One region of the Allobosea sp. PAMC 26642 genome, then DNA from elsewhere that is predicted to be linked to it. Evidence: riboswitches for the same ligand, from Rfam matches in the RefSeq annotation. Region 1 holds a riboswitch; the other holds the start of a gene.
What was found. Region 1 has a riboswitch for thiamine pyrophosphate ahead of AXW83_RS25610 (LuxE/PaaK family acyltransferase). Riboswitches for the same ligand answer to the same signal wherever they lie in the genome.
Positions count from the first base shown of each region.

Region 2: it holds a riboswitch for thiamine pyrophosphate, as region 1 does, so the genes downstream of both, thiC (phosphomethylpyrimidine synthase ThiC) here and AXW83_RS25610 (LuxE/PaaK family acyltransferase) in region 1, are expected to answer to the same signal.

Region 1 covers NZ_CP014301.1:5,349,406-5,359,747, forward strand. Annotated here, with positions in the region: gene iolD (3D-(3,5/4)-trihydroxycyclohexane-1,2-dione acylhydrolase (decyclizing)) at 1-984, opposite strand, end outside; gene AXW83_RS25580 (bifunctional 5-dehydro-2-deoxygluconokinase/5-dehydro-2-deoxyphosphogluconate aldolase) at 994-2,904, opposite strand; gene AXW83_RS25585 (MurR/RpiR family transcriptional regulator) at 2,919-3,794, opposite strand; gene AXW83_RS25590 (SDR family oxidoreductase) at 3,913-4,710, shown strand; gene iolG (inositol 2-dehydrogenase) at 4,757-5,755, shown strand; gene AXW83_RS25600 (inositol monophosphatase family protein) at 5,758-6,540, shown strand; TPP riboswitch at 7,145-7,272, shown strand; gene AXW83_RS25610 (LuxE/PaaK family acyltransferase) at 7,375-8,451, shown strand; gene AXW83_RS25615 (acyl-CoA reductase) at 8,455-9,903, shown strand; gene AXW83_RS25620 (ABC transporter ATP-binding protein) at 9,893-10,342, shown strand, end outside.
Region 2 covers NZ_CP014301.1:4,117,190-4,127,531, reverse strand. Annotated here, with positions in the region: gene AXW83_RS19890 (Lrp/AsnC family transcriptional regulator) at 132-599, shown strand; gene thiE (thiamine phosphate synthase) at 553-1,227, opposite strand; gene AXW83_RS19880 (hydroxyethylthiazole kinase) at 1,224-1,967, opposite strand; gene thiC (phosphomethylpyrimidine synthase ThiC) at 1,976-3,868, opposite strand; TPP riboswitch at 3,946-4,049, opposite strand; gene AXW83_RS19870 (hypothetical protein) at 4,186-4,383, opposite strand; gene AXW83_RS28095 (OmpA family protein) at 4,507-6,477, opposite strand; gene AXW83_RS19855 (polysaccharide deacetylase family protein) at 6,580-7,479, opposite strand; gene AXW83_RS19850 (dipeptide ABC transporter ATP-binding protein) at 7,601-9,301, opposite strand; gene AXW83_RS19845 (ABC transporter permease) at 9,411-10,289, opposite strand; gene AXW83_RS19840 (ABC transporter permease) at 10,289-10,342, opposite strand, start outside.

The sequences.
Region 1 (10,342 bases):
GTTCAGCCCGACGATCCTGCAGTCCGGGTTGGAAAAGAGCGAGCGCGATCCCGTGGTAAAATCCTGCAGCCGCGTGCCGACGGCGAGGACCAGATCCGCCTCCTGCGCCAGCGCATTGGCCGCGCCGGTCCCGGTCACGCCGATCGCGCCAAGATTCAGCGGGTGGCCGTGGGGCAGGGCGCTCTTTCCGGCCTGCGTCTCGCCGGCGGGAACGCCATGCGCCGCGCAGAATGCGGCAAGCTGCGTTTCGGCCTCGCTGTAGAGCACGCCGCCGCCGGCCACGACGTAAGGTCTCTTCGCCGCCCTGATCAGCGCGACCGCCTCCGCCAGTTCGGCCTCGTCGGGACGCGGCCGGCGCGGGCTCCAGACCCGTTCGGCGAAGAGGCTTTCGGGATAATCGAAGGCTTCCGTCTGGACATCCTGGCACAGCGCCAGCGTCACCGGCCCGCATTCGGCCGGGTCGGTCAGCACGGTCATGGCCCGCTCGAAGGCAGGGATCAGCTGCTCGGGCCGCGTCAGTCGGTCGAAATAGCGCGAGACCGGCCTGAAGCAGTCATTGGCCGAGACGGTGCCGTCGCCGAAATCCTCGATCTGCTGCAGCACCGGGTCGGGCCGGCGGCTCGCAAAGACATCGCCCGGCAACAGCAGTACCGGCAACCGGTTGACATGGGCGACGGCGGCGGCCGTGACCATGTTGGTCGCGCCCGGGCCGATCGAACTCGTCACCGCCATCATCCGACGCCGGCGCGACGCCTTTGCGAAGGCGATCGCCGCATGCGCCATCGCCTGCTCGTTATGGGCGCGGAAGGTCTGCAGCGTGTCGCGCGCGCCATGCAGCGCCTCGCCCAGCCCCGCGACGTTGCCGTGTCCGAAGATCGCCCAGACGCCCGCGAACAGCGGCAGGGTCTCGCCGTCGATGACGGTCTTCTGTTGGCCGAGCGCCCTGACGAGCGCCTGCGCCATGGTGAGCCTGATCGTGCCCATGTCCGTCTCCTACCGCGCCTTCCAGGCTTCGACCAGCCGGCCGAAGCGCTGCGCCATCATCGCGGTCGCGGCCTCGTCGTCGATCGCGCCCGACAGCCAGTCGCGCGCCACCTCGCCGAAGATCGTGCGCCCGACGGCGAATCCCTTGACCGTGGCGGCCGCAGCGGAATCGCGAAATGCTTGCACGACGATCTCTTCAGGCGCATCGAGCCCGAGCAACAGCACGCCGCGGCAGGCCGGGTCGCGCCGCGCGATCACGGCGTCGATCGCCTCCCAGGCGGCGGCCGAGGGCTGGCCCTCCAGCTTCCACCAGTCGGGCCTGATCCCGATGGCATAGAGCCGCTCCATCACCGTGGCCGTGGTGTCGTCGCCGAGCAGGCCGTGCTTCGAAACGATGATCTCGACCAGCAGCTCCCGCCCGACCTGCCGGCAGGCCAGCGCGACGCGCTTCAGCACCGCCTCCTGCGCAGCCTTCATCGCGGGCTCGTCGTCGGGATGGTAGAAGCAAAGGCACTTCGCGACATGATCGACCGGCCATTCGGCGAGGCTCGCGCCGAGCGAGCCTGTCACGTCGGTCTCCAATGCCAGCGGGCGCGAGCCGGGCAGTTCGAGCGGCCGCGCGATCCAGAAGCCGTGGTCGCCGGCCTGAAACAGCGCCTCGCGGCCATGGCTGCCGTCGATCAGCATGCCGAAGCCGGGTCGTCCGGCCGCAACGCGCGCGGCGGCCGCGACGGCCAGCGTCTTGAAGGCCGCGATCTGTTCGCGCAGGGCCCCTGCGGCGTCGGCCATCTCCTCCAGCTGGGAGCGATGGTCGATGGCGAGCGCCATGATCGCGGGCGATTGCGGCCGCCGCGTCGTCGTCCAATGGATGTGATTGATCTCGATATCGTTGCGCAGCGCGCGATACGGCGAGCCGTGTTTCAGGAAATACTGCAATTCCGGAAAGGTCGGGCTCTCGGGCGAGCACAGCAGCCGCGATACCGCAAAGGCGCCGCAGGCATTGGCCCAGGCGCAACAGGTCTCGATGGGCTCGTCGCGCAGCCAGCCGCGCAGGAAGCCCGACATGAAGGCATCGCCAGCGCCGAGCACATTGTAGACCTCGACCGGGAAGCCCGGTCCCTTGACGCCGTCCTCGATCGAGCCGGGGATGGCGCCGGGAAACACCACGCAGCCCATCGGCCCGCGTTTGCAGACGATGGTCGCGGAACTCAGGCCGCGGATCGTGCGGATGGCCGCAAGCGTGTCTTCCGAGCCGCCGGCGGCGTGGAGTTCCTCTTCCGTGCCGACGACGAGGTCGCAATCAGGAAGGATCTGCTGGAGATGGCGTGTGACGTCGTCGGAGCGAACATAGCGCTCCTCGCCCGCGGCGTGGCCGGCCAGGCCCCAGAGGTTCGGACGGTAGTCGACATCGAACACGACTTTGCGGCCATGCTGGCGGGCCAGCGCAATCGCCTTCTTCTGCGCGGCGGCGGGGCCGGGCATGGCGAAATGAGTGCCCGTGACGACGATCGCCTTGGCCGATGCGATGAAGGCCTCGTCGATCTCGCTCTCCGCCAGCGCCGCGTCGGCGCAATCGGTCCGGTAGAAGATCAGCGGAAAGGTCTTTTCGTCGCGCACGCCCAGGATCACCAGCGCGGTCAGGCGCGTCGGGTCGGTGACGACGCCCTTCGTTTCGACGCCCTCTCGCGCAAGCTGTTCGAGGATGAAGCGCCCCATCTGCTCGTCACCGACGCGGGTGATCACCGCCGATTGCAGGCCGAGCCGCGCCGTGCCGATGGCGATGTTGGTCGGGCAGCCGCCGACAGCCTTGACGAAGGAGCCCATATCCTCGAGCCGGCCGCCGATCTGCTGGCCGTAGAGATCGACCGAAGATCGGCCGATGGCGATCACGTCCAGAGCAGGAGCGAGGGAGGTCGACATGCGCGTTTCGGCCTTCATCCGGCGAGGTCGGGAGCGGCGGAAACGCCTGATGTCTCGGCTGTCGCGACGGCGAGAGTCATGGCCAGCGCGAAGGTCGCGGCCATGGAGCGGAAGGCGCCGTAATCGGCCTCCGCAACCTCCAGCCAGTGCGTGCAGTTCTCGGCGAGTGGGCTGAGTGCGCTGTCGGTCAGCGCCAGTACCGGCACGCCCCGGCGATGTGCGGCTGCCGCGATCTCGACGGTGGCCGGTGCGTAAGGCGCGCAGCTTACCGCCAGCACGACGTCGTCGAGAGCGGCGATCGCGGCCTGTTCTGGGCCGAGGCCCGCGATCTGATCGACTAGCACGGCACGGATGCCGAGCTTGCCGAAGGCATAGGCGAGATAGGAGACGACCGGGAACATCCGCCGCGAGCCGATGAGCACGATGGTGCGCGCACCGGCCAGCAGCGTCACCGCCGCATCGAGCCGTTCGCCGTCGATCGTCGCTCGCAATTGGCCAAGCGATGCCTCGCCAGCGGCGATGAAGCCTTCCAGCAGTTTGGCGGAGCCGCCTTCGCCCGCCTCGCCGGCACGCAACGCCGCCAGGCGCTCACGGTGATCGACGGCCTGTCGCCGCAGTCGTGCCCGAAAGACCTCCTGCAACTCGCTGAAACCGGAATAGTCGAGCGCCTGCGCGAAACGGACCAGGGTCGATGCCTGCACGCCAGCCTTCTCGGCGATCTGCGCCGTTGAGCCGAAAGCCATGTCGTCGAGATGGGCCAGCGCATGGTCGGCGACCTGCTTCAGCCGCTTCGGCAATCGCGCCCTGCGCTCGCGCAAAAGCGTGACGAAGCCGTCGAAATCGGGCTCTGAAACGGTTTTTGATGCGACGGGGAGGGGCGCAACTGGCATGAAGCATTCCGGCAGGAGCAACCTTGACTTCGGCTGCGGATGGATGGAATGAATATTCCAATCGGAGAATAAAACAATCCATTCGTATCAAAATTATGCAGTGGGAGCGTGACGCAAGGTGGCCAGCGAAGGCTTTGCCAGAGACCTGACCGGCAAGACCGCCATCGTGACCGGCGGCAGCCAGGGACTGGGCGAAGCCATTGCACGCGAATTCGCGAGCCGAGGCCTCGGCGGCCTGCTGCTGACCGGCCGCAACCGCGAGCGCGGCGAGGCGGTCGCAGCCTCGCTTCGCAGCGCCACCTGCGACGCCCGCTTCCATGCCGCCGACCTCGCCGATCTCGAATCGGTCCGGGCGATCGTGCCCTTTACGGAAGCGAGCTTTGGCCGCATCGACATTCTCGTCAACGCCGCAGGCGACACCGACCGAGGCTCGATCTTCGATACCTCGCCGGACCTTTACGAGCGCATCATGGCGGTCAATCTGCGTGCGCCTTTCTTCCTGATCCAGGATGCAGCCGAAGCGATGCGCCGCCTGTCGATCGAAGGCGCGATCGTCAACATCCAGTCGATGTCGGCCCATGGCGGCCAGCCTTTCCTGTCGGCCTACAGCGTCTCGAAAGCCGCGCTGGCGGCGCTGACGAAGAACGCGGCCTATGGGCTGCTCGCGCACCGCATCCGCGTCAACGGCCTCAATATCGGCTGGATGGCGACGCCGGGCGAGGACGCGATCATGCGCAAGCGGCATGGCGCGCAGGATGGCTGGCTCGAAGAGGCCCAAGGCAAGCAGCCCTTCGGACGCCTGCTCGATCCGCGCGAGGTCGCCAAGGCGGTGGCCTATCTCGCTTCGGCCGAATCCGGCCTGATGACGGGTGCCAATATCGATTTCGACCAGTCGATCCTCGGAGCACATGACTGATGCCGAGGCTCTCTTTTCGACCATGACGACAGGACAGAAGACGACGATGCGATTTGGATTGCTGGGCGCCGGGCGGATCGGCCGGATTCACGGGATGAACGTCGCCGCGCGCGCCGATTCTACTCTGGTTGCGGTGGCCGACGCCTCTCAGGAGGCCGCAGCCTCGCTGGCGGCCGCCACGGGCGCGAAGGTTGCGACCGCTGAGGCCATCCTGGCCGACGCCTCGATCGACGCCGTCCTGATCTGCACGCCGACCGACACCCATGCCGACCTGATCGAGGCCGCCGTCTCGGCCGGAAAGGCGGTCTTCTGCGAAAAACCGGTCGATCTCGACGCCGGCCGCATCCGCCGCTGCCTCGCCATCGTGGAGACATCCGGCAAGCCGCTGATGATCGGCTTCAACCGCCGCTTCGATCCGAATTTCGCCGCCCTTGAAAGCCGCCTGCGGGCGGGCGAGGCCGGCGCGATCGAGATCGTCAGCGTGATCTCGCGCGATCCCTCGCCGCCGCCGGTCGAATACGTTGCGCGCTCCGGCGGGCTCTTCCGCGACATGATGATCCATGATTTCGACATGGCCCGTTTCCTTCTGGCCGAGGAGCCGATCGAGGTTTTCGCGCTGGGTTCGGCCCTGGTCGATCCGGCGATCGGCGAAGCCGGCGACGTCGACACCGCAGCGGTGCTGATGAAGACGGCATCGGGCCGGATCGCCCAGATCTCGAATTCGCGCCGCGCGACGTATGGCTACGACCAGCGCATCGAGGTCCACGGCTCGAAGGGCATGCTGCGCGCCGGCAACATCCACGAGACCACGGTCGAGAGCGCGACGGGGCAGGGCTTCCGCGCCGATCCGGTGCAGAACTTCTTCCTCGAGCGCTATGCCGCCGCCTATCGCGCCGAACTCGACGCCTTCGTCACGGCTTGCACAGGGGGCAAGGCGCCGACGCCCTCGGGCCGAGATGGCCTCAGGGCCCAGATCCTCGCCGATGCGGCCACCGAGTCCTTCCGAACGGGCAAGCCCGTCGCCGTCGCGCTGGAGACGATCTGACCATGACCCCGGCCGAACTCGACCTGCGCCAATACGCCGTGCTCGGCCTCGTCGCCGAGGCAAGCGTCATGGCGTTCGACTATTTCAACAAGCGCGACAGCCTCGGCATCACGATGAAGGGCGCGCAGGACTGGCTGACCGTCGCCGACGGCGCGGTGGAGGAGTTCCTGCGCCAGCGGCTCTCCGTGCTGTTCCCGGCCGATGCCGTGATCGGCGAGGAGGGCGGCGGCGAGGCCTCAGACGCGGTCTGGATCATCGACCCGATCGATGGCACCTCGAATTTCGCCCGCGGCGACCGCAACTGGTGCATCTCGATCGGCTTCCTGTTGAAAGGCGTGCCCGAGATCGGCATCATCGCGGCGCCCGCGCTCGACGAGGTCTATGTCGGCCGGCGCGGCCGGGGCGCGACCATGAACGGCCAGCCGATCCGGGTGTCGGGCGGCAGCGACATCACCCGCGCCTATGTCGAACTCGGCTGGTCGACGCGCATTCCGGCCGCGAATTACCTCGCCACGATCGAACGCGGCTATGCGGCGGGCGCCTCGATCAAGCGATCGGGCTCGGGCGCGCTCGGCATCTGCCATGTCGCCAATGGACGTACCGACGGCTATGGCGAACTCCACATCAACGCCTGGGACGTGGCGGCGGGCATCGTCATCGCCTCTGAGGCCGGTGCGGCGGTCAATGATTTTTTTGCTGGCGACGGGATCAGGACCGGCAATCCGATCCTGTGCTGTACGCCCGGTCTTGCCGAGGACCTCAGGGCGATCACGGGGATTTTTTAACCGGCACGATAAAAGTCGATCTTTGCATCGACTGGATCGAACTTCGTGAATTCTCCTCTGCCAGCAGCGTCGCTTCTGATGCCCGCGCCGCAACCGGGCGGATGACGCCACGCGTAGAACGTGGCCTGCAAGTTCATCGATCGCTTGCGCTTTCAGGCTCGGCTGCCGGAACACGCGGTGGATACGATCGTTGTGCTGCTGGGGGGCAACCGGGAGGTCGCCATGCGAGACGGTCAGGGAAACAAGCTTTCGTCGGACGAAGTCGACAAGATCAGGTCGCCCCAGGCTGCGGTGAGCGACATGTCGGTCAAGCTTACATCGATCCGCGTCCCGAGAAGGCCGAGCCTGTCCGCGAGAAAGATGCCAAGCGGGAGTTCGAGACGGATCCAAAGCCTGTATTCTAGGCGTGCTTGCCAGCATGCGCGCCGGCCAAAGTCGCTCAGCCGGCAAGCCCGGCGCTTTCAGCTTCAGTCTTGTGGCACGCATCCTTTCGCGCAGCTCTATTGGAACAGTCACCAGTGGCGAGCGGTGCTTTGACCTGACTTGAGATGGGCTGACGAGTTCGTTCATTCTTGACATCTGGGTGAAGCACACCTCATCCTGACTCTGTTCCCAGGGGGGCCTCGCTAGGAGGCTGAGATTCCGCCGGCCCGGACGCTGTCCGGACAACGCGGTGACCCTCCGAACCTGATCCGGTTCATACCGGCGTAGGGATGCGGGACATCGGGCGTTGCGACGCCCCATTTCCATCTTTGCGCGGGTTGGTGGACCGACCGCTGTCGTTCGGCCTCGTCGGGGCTGCGGCGGCGCATGTGCGAAGGTGGACTGACGGCCGTGACCGAAGCGACGATCATCGAGGCCTTGCTGGCGTTCCTGCAACGGCAGGATACCACGGAAGAGGATTTCGACCGGCTGGCGCTGTCGGTCTTCGCCTACCAGTTCGAGCATAACCAGCCCTATCGCCGGTTCGCGATCCAGCGGGGCCGGACCACGCTGACTGTCCGGCACTGGCGCGACATCCCGGCCGTCCCGATCACCGCCTTCAAGGATTTGACACTGAGCTGCAGGCCGGCGAACGACATCCCGCATGTCTTCATGACCAGCGGCACCACCAGGGCCGTCAGGGGCCGCAGCTATCACCCGACGCTTGCGGTCTACGACCTCTCGATGATCCTGAATTTCCGGCAGCGCTTCATGCGGGGGCAGGAGCGCATCCGCATGGGCATCCTGTTTCCCGACGAAGTGGCGATGCCGAATTCGTCCCTGGCGCATTATCTGGCGCTGGCGCTGCGCGAGTTCGGAATGCCTGACAGCGCCGTCATGATCGGCGACGCCGGCCTCGATATGGACCGGCTTATGGCGGCCCTGGCTCAGGCGGAAGCCTCCGGCGAACCCTATGCCCTGCTCGGCGCGAGCTACAGTTTCGTGCATCTGATCGACGAGTTGCGCCGTCAGGGACGCAGCTTTCGTCTCCCGGACGGCAGCCGCATCCTCGATACCGGCGGCTTCAAGGGCCAGTCGCGCGAGGTCGGCGCCGACGATTTCTATGACTCCCTTTCGGAGACGCTCGGCGTGCCGCGTAGCCTGTGCATCAACATGTACGGCATGACCGAGCTCAGCACCCAGTTCTACGACAGCGGCAACGAGGCCTGCCCGCCGGTGAAATCGGGACCGCACTGGATCCGCAGCCGGGTGGTCGATCCGCTCACGGGGCAGGACGTGGCGGAGGGCGCGACCGGCGTCCTGGTGCATCACGACCTCGCCCATTTCAATTCGGTGTCCGCGATCCTCACGGAAGATGCCGGCGTCGTCGTGCCGGGCGGCTTCCAACTTCTCGGCCGCGTCGATGGCGCCGATTCGAAAGGCTGTTCCCTTGCGGTCGAGGAATTCCTCAGGGCCGCGCGGGGCTAGGCGGTGAACGAGGTCGCAGGCCATCTGCCGGGGCTCTCAGTGGGCGACGTGGCCTGGCGGACGCTGAGCTTCGGCGCGCGGGGCGAGAGCGTGGATGTCAGCGTGCCGATGCTGACGCCCGAACAGGGCGAGGCACTCGCCGCGCGCATCCGCGCCAATGCGCGCGCCTATCTCGCGACACTAAGCGTCACCCAGATCGTCGCCGTCATCGACGAGGCGATCGCGCAGCTGCTCGATCGCGCCCACCCCCTGCGCCGCAAGGCCGAACGGCTGTTGCCGATCGTCACCGGATACGATCCCGAGATGGTCCGGCTCGGACTGACCGGCTACCTGAAGACCTTCCGCCAGCCTCAGCTTAAGCGCTTCTTGGCGGAGGATTTCGCCGATCCGCCGATCCTCGACGAATTCCAGCCGCGCCCCAAGGGTGGCTTCGCGAAGGCCTACGGACCCGAACTCCTGCTGCATGTCTGGGCCGGCAATGTGCCCGGCCTGCCGCTGTGGAGCCTGATCTCCGGCCTGCTGGTCAAGGCCGGAACCATCGGCAAGCTGCCCAGCGCCGAGCCGCTGATGGCCGGCTGGTTCGCAAAGCTGCTGGCCGAGATCGACCCCAGGCTGGGCGAGTGCCTCGCCGTGATCTGGTGGAAGGGCGGCGACGAGGCTCAGGAGCGCGCATGGTTCGCGCAAGCCGACGTGATCGTTGCCTATGGCGGGAACGACGCGCTCTCTGCGATGCGAGAGCGCGTGCCCGTCACGACGCGCTTCCTGCCGCACGGACACAAGATCGGCTTCGGCCTAGTCTCGCGGACGGCCCTCGACACGCGCAAGGCCGGAGAGCTGGCGCGCCGCGCCGCCCATGACGTGATGAGCTACGATCAGCAGGGCTGCTATTCGCCCCAGATGCTGTTCGTCGAACGCGGGGGCCGCGTTTCGCCACGCGAGTTTGCGGCCTATGTCGCGCATGAGCTGGCCAGCATCTCGCGAAAGCATCCCCGCGGCCCACTGTCGATCGCGGAGGCAAGTGGCGTCGCGTTATGGCGAAATGCAGAGGAACTTCGCGTGCTCGCCGGCGCCCGCGAACTGCTTGGCGATCCGGCCGACGACTGGGCCGTGGTTTGCGTCGACGGGCCTGAAGCCCTGTCGCCAAGTGCTCTCGGCCGCACGATCAAGATTGTCGCGGTCGATACCCTGGCCGAGGCCGTTGCGCTGGTCGCGCCGCATCGCCGCTTTCTGCAGACCGCCGGCGTGGCCGCCGCCCCCGAAGAGCTCTTCCACCTCGCGAACCTGCTGGGACAGGCCGGGGTCACCCGCATTGCGGCGTTCGGCGCTATGACCTCGCCGGAGGCCGGCTGGCATCACGACGGTCGCTTCAACCTGCTCGACCTCGTTACCATGACGGAGATTGAGCAGTCCGCCGAGGCGGCGGCCGAGGGATTTGCCCCTTATGTCGATTGAAGCCTCGGAGAGCTTCGTCGCGATCGAGCGAGTCAGCTTCTCGCATGGAGCGGAGCCCGCAACGGTCGATGGCGTCGATTGGACGATCCCCCGCGGCGCCGTCCATTGTCTGGTCGGGCGCAGTGGTTGCGGCAAGACGACCCTGCTGAAGCTCGCTGCCGGGCTGCTCCTGCCCGACGAGGGCGACGTGCGTATCGACGGCCTCGTCCTGCGTGGCCCGGGCCCCCGCATCGGCTTCGTCTTCCAGTCATCGACCCTGCTTGATTGGCTTACCGTACTCGACAACGTCCTGCTGCCGATCTCGCTGAAACGACGGCTGCGCCCGCAAGACCATGACAAGGCGTTAGACCTGCTGGCGCGCGTTTCGCTGGAGGGTCTGGCGGCCCGTTACCCGCACGAGCTGTCCGGCGGGCAGCAGAGCCGCGTGGCGGTCGCGCGC
Region 2 (10,342 bases), 1.2 Mb from region 1:
AAACGCGCCCTCTTGACTGTTTGAGAAAAGGATTTTCTATCTGAAAACAAGAGAGCAACCTCAAAAAGATAATTATTCTACCTAAGTGGCAGACGGCAGAATAATTCATCTCCTAATCGACGGATTGCAAGATGGATCAGATCGACCGAAAAATCCTGACGGTGCTGCAAGGCGACGCCAACATCTCGATCGCCGAACTGGCCGACAAGGTCGGCCTCTCGCAGACCCCGTGCTGGAAGCGAATCCAGAAGCTCGAGCAGTCCGGCGTCATCATCAAGCGTGTCGCACTGGTCGCGCCGGAAAAAATCGGGCTGGGGCTCACCGTCTTCGTGCAGATCGAAACGGCCGACCATTCCGGCCCATGGCTCGATAAATTCGCCGAGATGGTCTCCTCGATGCCCGAGGTGATGGAGTTCTACCGGATGGCGGGCGATGTCGACTACATGCTGCGCGTCGTGGTCGCCGACATGGCCGCCTATGACGGCTTCTACAAGAAGCTTATCGAGACGATCCCGCTCAAGAACGTCACCTCACGCTTCGCCATGGAGCGGATCAAGTCGACGACGGCCTACCGCGTCCCGGATCTGCCGAAACCCTGAGCGCCGCCCGCAGGGAGCGCGTCGCGGCCGTGACGTCGTCGCCTCCGAACATGGACCCGATGACGGCGATGCCGTCGGCGCCGGCCGCCATAACCGACGCCGCATTCGCCGCGGTGATCCCGGCGATCGCGCCGATGGGGAGCGTTCCCAGCCCCCGGCGCGCCGCATCGCGCAGGGCATAAAAGCCGTCGAGACCGAGCGGTGCACCGGCATTGTCCTTGTGCTGTGTCGGAAACACCCCGCCGATGCAGGCATAGTCGATCCGGGCGGAGGCCAGATACGGCAGTTCGCCGGCATTCTTCAGCGTCGCACCGATGATGGCGTCCTCGCCGAGCAGCCGGCGCGCGTCAGCGAGGTCCATGTCGTCGGCGCCGAGGTGGACGCCCTCGGCGCCCGCCGCGAGCGCGACGTCGATGCGGTCGTTGATGAGGAGCGGCACAGCCGTGCCCGCTAGCGCCGCGCGAATCGCCCGGGCCTCGCGGACCATCTCGCGGGTAGAGGCCTCCTTGGCGCGGTACTGGATCAGCGTCGCGCCACCAAGCGCTGCCGCCCGCGCCAGATCGGCGAGCGGCCGTCCTTGCGCGATCTGCGGATCGATGATGCCGTAGAGGAGGATGTCGAGGATCATGCCGCCATTCTCGCCTGTAGTGTCGCTTCGTCCATCGCCGCCACCGCGTCGATCAACTCCATCTCGAACGAGCCCGGCCCCCGGCAGCGCTCCGCCGCGATCTCGCCGGCGATCCCATAGGCCGTGAGCGCGGCCGTGGCGGCGAAAGCGAAATCGCTCTCCACCGCGCAAGCCGCTGCGATCAGCGCGCCCGCCGCGCAGCCGACGCCGGTGACCTTCGTCATCAGCGGGTGGCCATGCGCGACGGAAAACGAGCCGCCCGCGCCTTCGATCCGGTCGACCTTTCCCGTCGTGACCAGCGTCAGATTGCGGTCGGTCGCCGCCTCGATCGCGGGCGCGATCGCGGCCATCTCGGTCGCGTTGCCGCGCACCACGATATCCTTGAGCCGCAGCACCTCGCGCGCCACATGCTGGCGCAGGGGCGAAAGTTCGACGAAGACCGGGTCGAACACCAGCGGCTTTCCCCTGTCGCGCGCCACCTCCAGCAGCTTGGGGATGGCGAGTTCGCTCTCGGCGTTGATCGTGCCGATGTTGATCAGGATCGCGCCGGCACCATCGGCCATCGCCGCGACCTCGTCGACATGGATGGCCATGGACGGGATCGCGCCGAAGGCCAGCAGCATGTTGGCGGTGATGTTCTGCGCTACGGTGTTGGTCAGGCACTGCACGCGCGGCCTCTGCGTCGCCACGCGCCCCAGGATGGCCGCGACGGCTGCGGCGTCGAGGCGGTTGGTCGTCATGCTCATGCTCATTCGGCTGCCGGCAGGTAAAGATTGCCGCCCTTCGAGAGGAATTCCCTGGACTTGTCCGCCATCCCCTTGGCCGCCATGCCTTCCAGCGCCGCGCGCTCATTGTCGCCCATTGCCAGCACCTCGGCGCGCAGATCCTGCGTGATCTTCATCGAGCAGAATTTCGGCCCGCACATCGAGCAGAAATGCGCGACCTTGTGCACGTCCTTCGGCAGCGTCTCGTCGTGATAGGCGCGGGCCGTATCGGGATCCAGCGCCAGGTTGAACTGATCCTCCCAGCGGAAGTCGAAGCGGGCGCGGCTGACCGCGTCGTCGCGCAGTTTGGCTGCCGGATGGCCTTTTGCGAGGTCGGCGGCGTGGGCCGCGATCCGGTAGGTGATCACGCCGGTCTTGACGTCGTCGCGATTGGGCAGGCCGAGATGCTCCTTGGGCGTGACGTAGCAGAGCATCGAGCAGCCGAACCAGCCGATCATCGCCGCGCCGATGCCCGAGGTGATGTGATCGTAGCCCGGCGCGATGTCGGTCGTCAGCGGTCCCAGCGTGTAGAACGGGGCCTCGCCGCATTCGCGCAGCTGCTTGTCCATGTTCTCCTTGATCTTGTGCATCGGCACATGGCCGGGGCCCTCGATCATCACCTGGCAGCCCTTGTCCCAGGCGACCTTGGTCAGTTCGCCCAGCGTCTCCAGCTCGGCGAACTGGGCCCGGTCGTTGGCGTCGGCGATCGAGCCCGGACGCAGGCCGTCGCCGAGCGAGAACGAGACATCGTATTTGCGCATCAGGTCGCAAATCTCGTCGAAGCGCTCGTAGAGGAAGCTCTCCTTGTGATGCGCCAGGCACCAGCGCGCCATGATCGAGCCACCGCGCGAGACGATGCCGGTCACGCGCGATGCCGTCAGCGGCACGTAGGGCAGGCGGACGCCGGCATGGATAGTGAAGTAGTCGACGCCCTGCTCCGCCTGCTCGATGAGGGTATCCTTGAACACCTCCCAGTCGAGCTTGACCGGGTCGCCGCCGACCTTCTCCAGCGCCTGGTAGATCGGGACCGTGCCGATCGGCACCGGGGAGTTGCGCAGGATCCAGGAGCGGATGTTGTGGATGTTGCGGCCCGTGGACAGGTCCATCACGGTATCGGCGCCCCAGCGGATCGCCCAGACCAGCTTCTCGACCTCCTCGGCCGCGCCCGAGGTCACGGCGGAGTTGCCGATATTGGCGTTGATCTTGACCAGGAAGTTGCGGCCGATCGCCATCGGCTCGAGTTCGGGATGGTTGATGTTGGCCGGGATGATGGCGCGGCCGCGCGCGATCTCGCTGCGGACGAATTCCGGCGTGACGAACTCCGGCACGCTCGCGCCAAAACTCTCGCCATCGGCATGGCGCTCGCGGGCACCCTCCAGCATCGCGGCGCGTCCGAGATTCTCGCGATGGGCGACATAGATCATCTCGGGCGTGACGATGCCGGCCCGGGCGAACTCGAACTGCGTCACCATCTGGCCGTCGCGGGCGGTCAGCACCGGGCGCTCTGCCGGGCAGGCCGGGACCAGTGCGTCCGCCGAGATGTTGCCGTTGTCAGCGGCGGTGACGATGCGGCCGGGGATCGTGTCGAAGCCGCGGCGGCTCAGCCAGTCGCGCCTGACCTGCGGCAGGCCGGCATTCAGATCGATCGCAACGTCGGTCTCTGTGAACGGCCCGGAGGGATCGTAGATCCGCACCGGCGGTTCGGAGTCGGTGGTCAGCTGCACCTCGCGAAACGGCACCCGGATCGCGGGGTCTTCCGGCGTCGGCACATAGATCTTGCGCGAGCCGATGATCGGCCCGGTGGTGACGCCGGTCGGCGCGCCGAATTTGCCCGCGGCCTGGGTAATGTCTTTAGGAAGTTTGGTATGGCTGTTCATGGGGATCTCCGCCTTGGTTCAAGGGTCAGGAGATCCGGCGTCGAAGCGGTTCGTCGCTGTGATGCGGACGCAAGGGTGCCGGCGCCGCGTTCCAGTCCCTCCGCCGGTATGACCCGGATCAGGTTCGATGGGTTCGGCGGTGAAGCCGTCTCAGCTCTTGCGAGCACCCCTCGGAACGGGAACGAAGTTATGCGGGATGAGCTGCGGGCGCAACAGGCAAGGGATCAAGCCGTCATTGCGAGCGAAGCGAAGCAATCCCGGAGGGTGTAAAGCGCCAGTCTGGATTGCCTCGCTTCGCTCGCAATGACGGGTGGCGCTCAGGCCAGAATATCCACGGCCTGCCCCTGCCCGCCCGGCAGCAAAGCCTTCGCCTGCTCGGCGCTCTGCTGCAGCAGTTCGACCACCGCCTGGTCCTGCCCGGCCTGCTGACGCAGCATTTCGGTCTGCAGAGCCTGCTGGGTCAGGGTCGCCTGCGTCACGGCCGCGCTTTGCGCAATCGCCAATGCGTCGCTCATGACAACCTCCGGTTACTCTGCGAACTGATCCCGTCCTAGACGCAATTCCTTGCCCAAGCCTGAACGAAAGCAAGACAATGCGCTCCGGCGCGGCCTAGGACCGCCGCGCCGGGCTTACAGCCACTATTGCGGCGCGTTCTGGCCGGCCAGCAGCGGCGTGATCCGGCGCAATGTCACGCGCCTGTTCTCGCGCGCGGCCTCCTGCGTCGCGACCTTCAGGTATTGCTCGCCATAGCCCTGCGTCGTCAGGTTCTCGGGCGGCACGCCGAAATCCTTGGTCAGGATTTCCGCGACCGACTGGGCCCGGCGGTCCGACAGCGACAGATTGTCGATGTCGGGGCCGACCGCGTCGGTGTGTCCCTCGACCAGGAAGACCTCGTTGGGCGAGGCCTGCAGCGCCTGCCGGATCGACTGCGCGAGCACCGAAAGCCGCTGCACCTGTCCCGGCGCGATATCCCAGGACGCGGTCTCGAAGGTCACCGTATCGATATCGACGCTGCGCATCCGCGCCCTCAGATCGGGCGAATAGCGCACCTCGTCGAGCGTATAGCGACGCGGGATCGGCGCGATCGGCGGCGCGATGATCGTCTCGTAGATCAGGCGCTCATCGGCCTGGTCGGCATCGACGACGTAGCGGTCGCGCGGGATGGCCAACGGCGGACGCTCCAGCACGACGATCTCGTCGGAGAAGCGGTCATTGGGCCGGTCGCGACGGGTGTTGTCGATGATGACGAACTCCTCGCCGCCGCGCGTCTGCCGGGTCCGGCGGATCAGCCGACCCTCCTCGTCGGTGATCGTCACAACACGCGTGCCGTCCGGACGCTCGAAGACCGTGCGATTTTCGTCGCCGCGGCGTTCCGTGCGGCCGTCATAGCCAAGCTCGCGGAAGCGCTGCGACTCGTCGCGCCGGATGATGACCCGGTCGTCGTCGCGGATGATCGTGCGGCCGGGCTCGCGGATGATGGTGACGTCGCCCTCGCGACGCTCCTCGCGCCGGCTGCGAACATCGTCGAGCCTGTCCGCTCCTTGCGTCGCCATGATGCCGCCGAGCACGCCGGCACCGAGACCGATCGCGGCCGCGCCGCCCAGACCGATGCCGCCGCGACGGCCCTGACGGTCGGGCGCGGGCGGAACGGCAGGCGGCTGGCCGGGAGCCGGCTGCGGGCGCGCATCGCCGGGCACGCCTTGGCGCAGACCGTCCGGAGCGACAATCGGCGCGGCGGGACGCGGCATCGCGGGCTCAGCGCCAAGCGGACGCTGCGCCGGCGGGATGGCCGGGGGCTGACCCGGAGCGGGATCGGTCCGCAATCCGGGCGGAACAGCCTGGCGCTGCGCATCCGGAGCGACTTGCGGTGCAGGAGCAGCTTGGGGCGCCGGTGCCGTCTGAGGCGCAGGCGGAACGACGGGTGCGCGGTTGGCCGGCGGTACCGGTGCTGCCTGCGGCGCGGCGGAGGGCGGCGCAGGCGGCGCCCGATTAACCGGCGGAACCGGAGCGGCTTGCGGAGCAGCGGGCGCGGCCTGCGGGGCGACGGGCGGAATCGGACGTGCGGGTGCCGCGGCGGGGGGCACGGGAGCAATACCCGGCGCCGGGCGCGGCTGTGCCGGATCGGCTCCCGGCGGGCGCGGCGGCGTCGGACGGACGGCCGGAACCTCGCTGGCGGGGGGCACGGGAACCGGCCGCGCGGCCGGAGCACCTGGAACCTGCGAGCCCGGCGCCATGACGGGCGGGGCCGGGCGCGGCATCGGCGGGGTGCGTTCCGGCTGCGGCGCAGGCGCTGCGCCGGCGGGCGGGCGGGGAGCGACGGGCGGGGCGGCGTTCGGCACGGCGGGAGGCATGGGCCGCTCGGCGCCGGGCTGGCGCTGCGGATCGGGCGCACGGGGCACTCCGGGGGCGCGCTCGCGAGCCGGCTGGTCGGGACGCTGCTGGCCGGCGGGGCCTCTTTGCCGCTCGCGTGGATCACGGCCCGGCTCGTCGGCGGGTGCGGGAGCCTGCGCGAGTCGAATGTCGCCTGGCTGCAGGGCGAAGCCGCTTTGCGACAGGGCAAGAGCCGGCAGGATGGTGCCGACCAGAAGCCAGCTTTTGGTACGCGTCATGAGATCCGTTTCCGTTTCAGCGACGGGCATCAGCGCGTCTGCGTGCTGAACCCGGCATGAAGCGAAAACGGCCGAAATCGGGCAGTGTTCCCTCCGACCCTGCTACAGCCCGGCCTGGGCCTTCACATAGGCCGCGATCTCGGCATGGGTGGCGAACCAGACATCGCCCTTCGCCTTGGCATGGCGAACAAGCTCCTCGAGCAGCCAGAACCGCGAGCGATAGGTGATGACATGCGGGTGCATCGTCAGCAGGAACAGCCCGCCGTCACGATAGGCGCCGTCGAACTCGCGGCGGAATATCTCCAGCACGGCTTCGGGCGCCGTATAGGGTCTGAGCGCCTGGAAGCGGTTCATGTTGAAATAGACCGCGTCGTCCCGGATCCATTCGACCGGCAGTTCGACCATGCCGGTCGGCTCGCCCTTGTCGATCAGTTCATAAGGATCGTCGTCGGCGAAGAGCGACGTATCGTAGAGGAGCCCCAGCTCGCGCTCGATCGCCAGCGTGACCTCCGAGAAATCCCAGGATGGCGTTCGCATCCCGACCGCCCTGACGCCGGTCACCTTTTCCAGCGTATCGGCCGCGCGCAGATGCAGCTCGCGCTCATTGGCAGGCGGCACCGCGGTGTTGACCTCGTGGATCCAGCCATGCAGGCCGATCTCGTGGCCCTCGGCGATGACGCGGCGCTGTTCGTCCGGGTAGAGCAGTGCCGTCACCGCCGGCACGAAAAAGCTCGCCTTGATGTCCTCGCGCTTCATCAGATCGAGAATGCGCGGCATCCCGACGCGATTGCCGTACTGGCCCCAGGACAGGCGCCCGACCGACTTGCCACCGTCGCGCAACTCGTTGGTCTCGTGGTCGACGTCGAAGGACAGCGCCACCGCGCAGCGCGCCCCGCCGGGCCAGCTTGTCGGCTTCAGATTGCGACCGGCCCGCACGAGATCGACCTTAGCGCGCCAGGTCTCTTCCGGCCATTGCCAGGGGAGAAGTTCGGATTCGGTCATCGCTGTCGTCTCCTTGCTCGCGTTTCTCCGTCATTGCGAGCGCAGCGAAGCAATCCAGGGGGACGTCGAGCACAGCGGCTCTGGATTGCTTCGCTTCGCTCGCAATGACGTTTCGGTATGCTCACGCCACCGGCAGCACCGGCACGGCGGCGAGCAGCCTTTGCGTGTAGGCGTGCTGCGGGTTGTCGTAGATCTCGGCGGCGCTGCCCTGCTCGACGATGCGGCCGCGATACATGATCGCGACCCGGTCGCAGAGATGGCGCACCACGGCGAGGTCGTGGGAGATAAACAGAAGGGTCAGGCCGAGCTCCGCCTGCAGCTTCATCAGCAGGTTGATGATCTGCGCCTGGATCGAGACGTCGAGCGAGGCGACCGGCTCGTCGCAGACCACGACCTCGGGCTGCATGGCGAGCGCGCGCGCGATCGCGACGCGCTGGCGCTGGCCGCCCGAGAACTGGTGCGGGTAGCGCGCGGACAGGCCGGGATCGAGCCCCACGGCGGCAAGCCACTGCGCGACATAGGCCGCCGACTGCGCCCGCGTCACCAGCCCATGGGCGAGCGGCCCCTCGGCAATGCTGTCGCCGATCTGCTGGCGCGGATCGAGCGAGGCGAACGGGTCCTGGAAGATCGTCTGCACATGGGTGGTGATCTTGCGCGCCGGCGGCCCCGCCGCCATCACCGGTTCGCCCTGGAGCAGCACGCTGCCGGCGCTTGGCGCATAGATGCCCGCCGCCATCCGCCCCAGGGTCGATTTGCCCGAGCCCGATTCGCCGACGAGCCCCAGTGCCTCGCCGCGCAGCAGCGTCAGGCTGACCCCGTCGACTGCCTGCACCGCGGGCAGTGGCTGCACCACGCCGATCCGCTGCGCGAAGAGCCGCACCATGCCGGGCGTCTGGCTGAAGCGCTTTTCGAGGCTGTCGAGCACGAGATGCGGCGAGCCGGGCGTCGGCTGTGTGTATCCCGGCGCGACGGCCTTGCGCGGCGGCGGCGCGGCGTCCACCTCGTCGCTGCGTCCCAGCGGCTGGCCGGGCGTGCCACGTGAGGGCAAGGCGTCGAGCAATGCCCTCGTATAGGCGTGCGTCGGCCGCGTCAGCACGTCGAGCATCGGCCCGGTCTCGACGATGACGCCCTTGCGCATGACCGCGACCTTGCTCGCGATCGTGGACACGGTGGCGAGGTCGTGGCTGATCCAGATCAGCGCAGTGCCGAGTTCCGCCACGATCTCGCGCATCTCGCCGAGGATCTCGGCCTGGATCGAGACGTCGAGCGCCGTCGTCGGCTCGTCGCAGATGATCAGCCTGGGGCGATGCAGCAGCGCGATGGCGATGGCGACGCGCTGGCGCATGCCGCCGGAGAACTGGTGCGGATAGAAGTCGATCTTGCTCGCCGCATCGTCGATCCGGACCTGTTCCAGCGCGGCGATGGCACGTGCGCGCGCCGCCTCGCGCGGGACGTTCTCATGCGCCTGCAGCGCCAGGTCGATCTGCTCGCCGATCGTCAGGACCGGGTTCAGCGTCATCAGCGGGTCCTGGAAGACCATCGAGATCGCCTTGCCGCGGATCGCGCGCAGCTCGCGCGAGGCCAGGCCGATGAGTTCGCGCCCCTCCAGCTTGACCGAGCCCGAGACGATCCGCCCGGGCGGATCGACCAGGCCGATCAGCGAGAAGCCGGTGATGCTCTTGCCCGAGCCCGACTCGCCGACGAGACCCATCACCTCGCCCCGTTCCAGCGAGAAGGAGACGCCATCGACCGCCTTCACCACGCCGGCGCGGGTGAAGAAATGGGTGGCTAGGTTCTCGACCTGAAGCAGGGGGGCGATCATGAGCCGACCCTCTCGCCGTCATTGCGAGGAGGCGTAGCCGACGAAGCAATCCAGAGGTCGGCGCGAGCCCTCTGGATTGCTTCGCTTCGCTCGCAATGACGGGATGGCCTCATCGCTTCAGCCTCGGATTGACCTGGTCGCGGATCTGGTCGCCGACGAGGTTGATCGCGACGATCAGCACGATCAGCGCGATTCCGGGATAGATCGAGATCCAGTAACGCCCCGACAGCATGTACTGGAAGCCGTTGGCGATCAGCGCGCCGAGCGACGGCTCGGTCACCGGCAGCCCGACGCCGAGGAACGACAGCGTCGCCTCCAGCGCGATGGCGTTGGCGACCTGCACCGTCGCCACCACGATCAGCGGCGGCAGGCAATTGGGCAGGATGTGGCGCCAGACCACGCGCAATCCCGGCAGCGGCGTCGAGAGCGCGGCCTCGACATAGTCCTTGCCGCGTTCGGCAGCGGCTGCACCATGGGCGGTTCGGGCGAAATAGGCGTATTGGGCCGCTACCAGTGCGGTGATCAGCTGCGCCTTGCCCTGTCCGAGCAGGGCCGAGAGCACGAGCGCCAGCAGGATCGCCGGGAAGGCGAGCTGCAGGTCGATGATCCGCATGATGAACGCCTCGCGCCGGCCCCCGACATAGGCCGCCCCAAGTCCGAGCGAAACGCCGATGACGAAGGCGACGAAGCCGGCGATCAGCCCCATCTGCAGCGAGATCCGCAGGCCGTAGAGGATTGCCGAGAACAGGTCGCGTCCCTGGGCGTCCGTGCCCAGGAGATGCGTATAGCCGTTCGAGCCGACGAAGCCCGGCGGCCGGCGTGCATCCATCAGCACGAGACCCGCGAGATCGTAGGGGTCCTGAGGCGCGATCAGCGGCGCCGCGAGCGCGACCGAGATCATCGCGACGACGACGACGAGCGCGACGAGCGCGATCCGGCTCTCGCGGAATTCGGCCCAGAACAAGGCGAAGGGAGAGGCTGGCTTCATCAGGCGCGCGCCTTGCGCAGGCGCGGATCGAGCGCGAGATAGGTCAGGTCGAC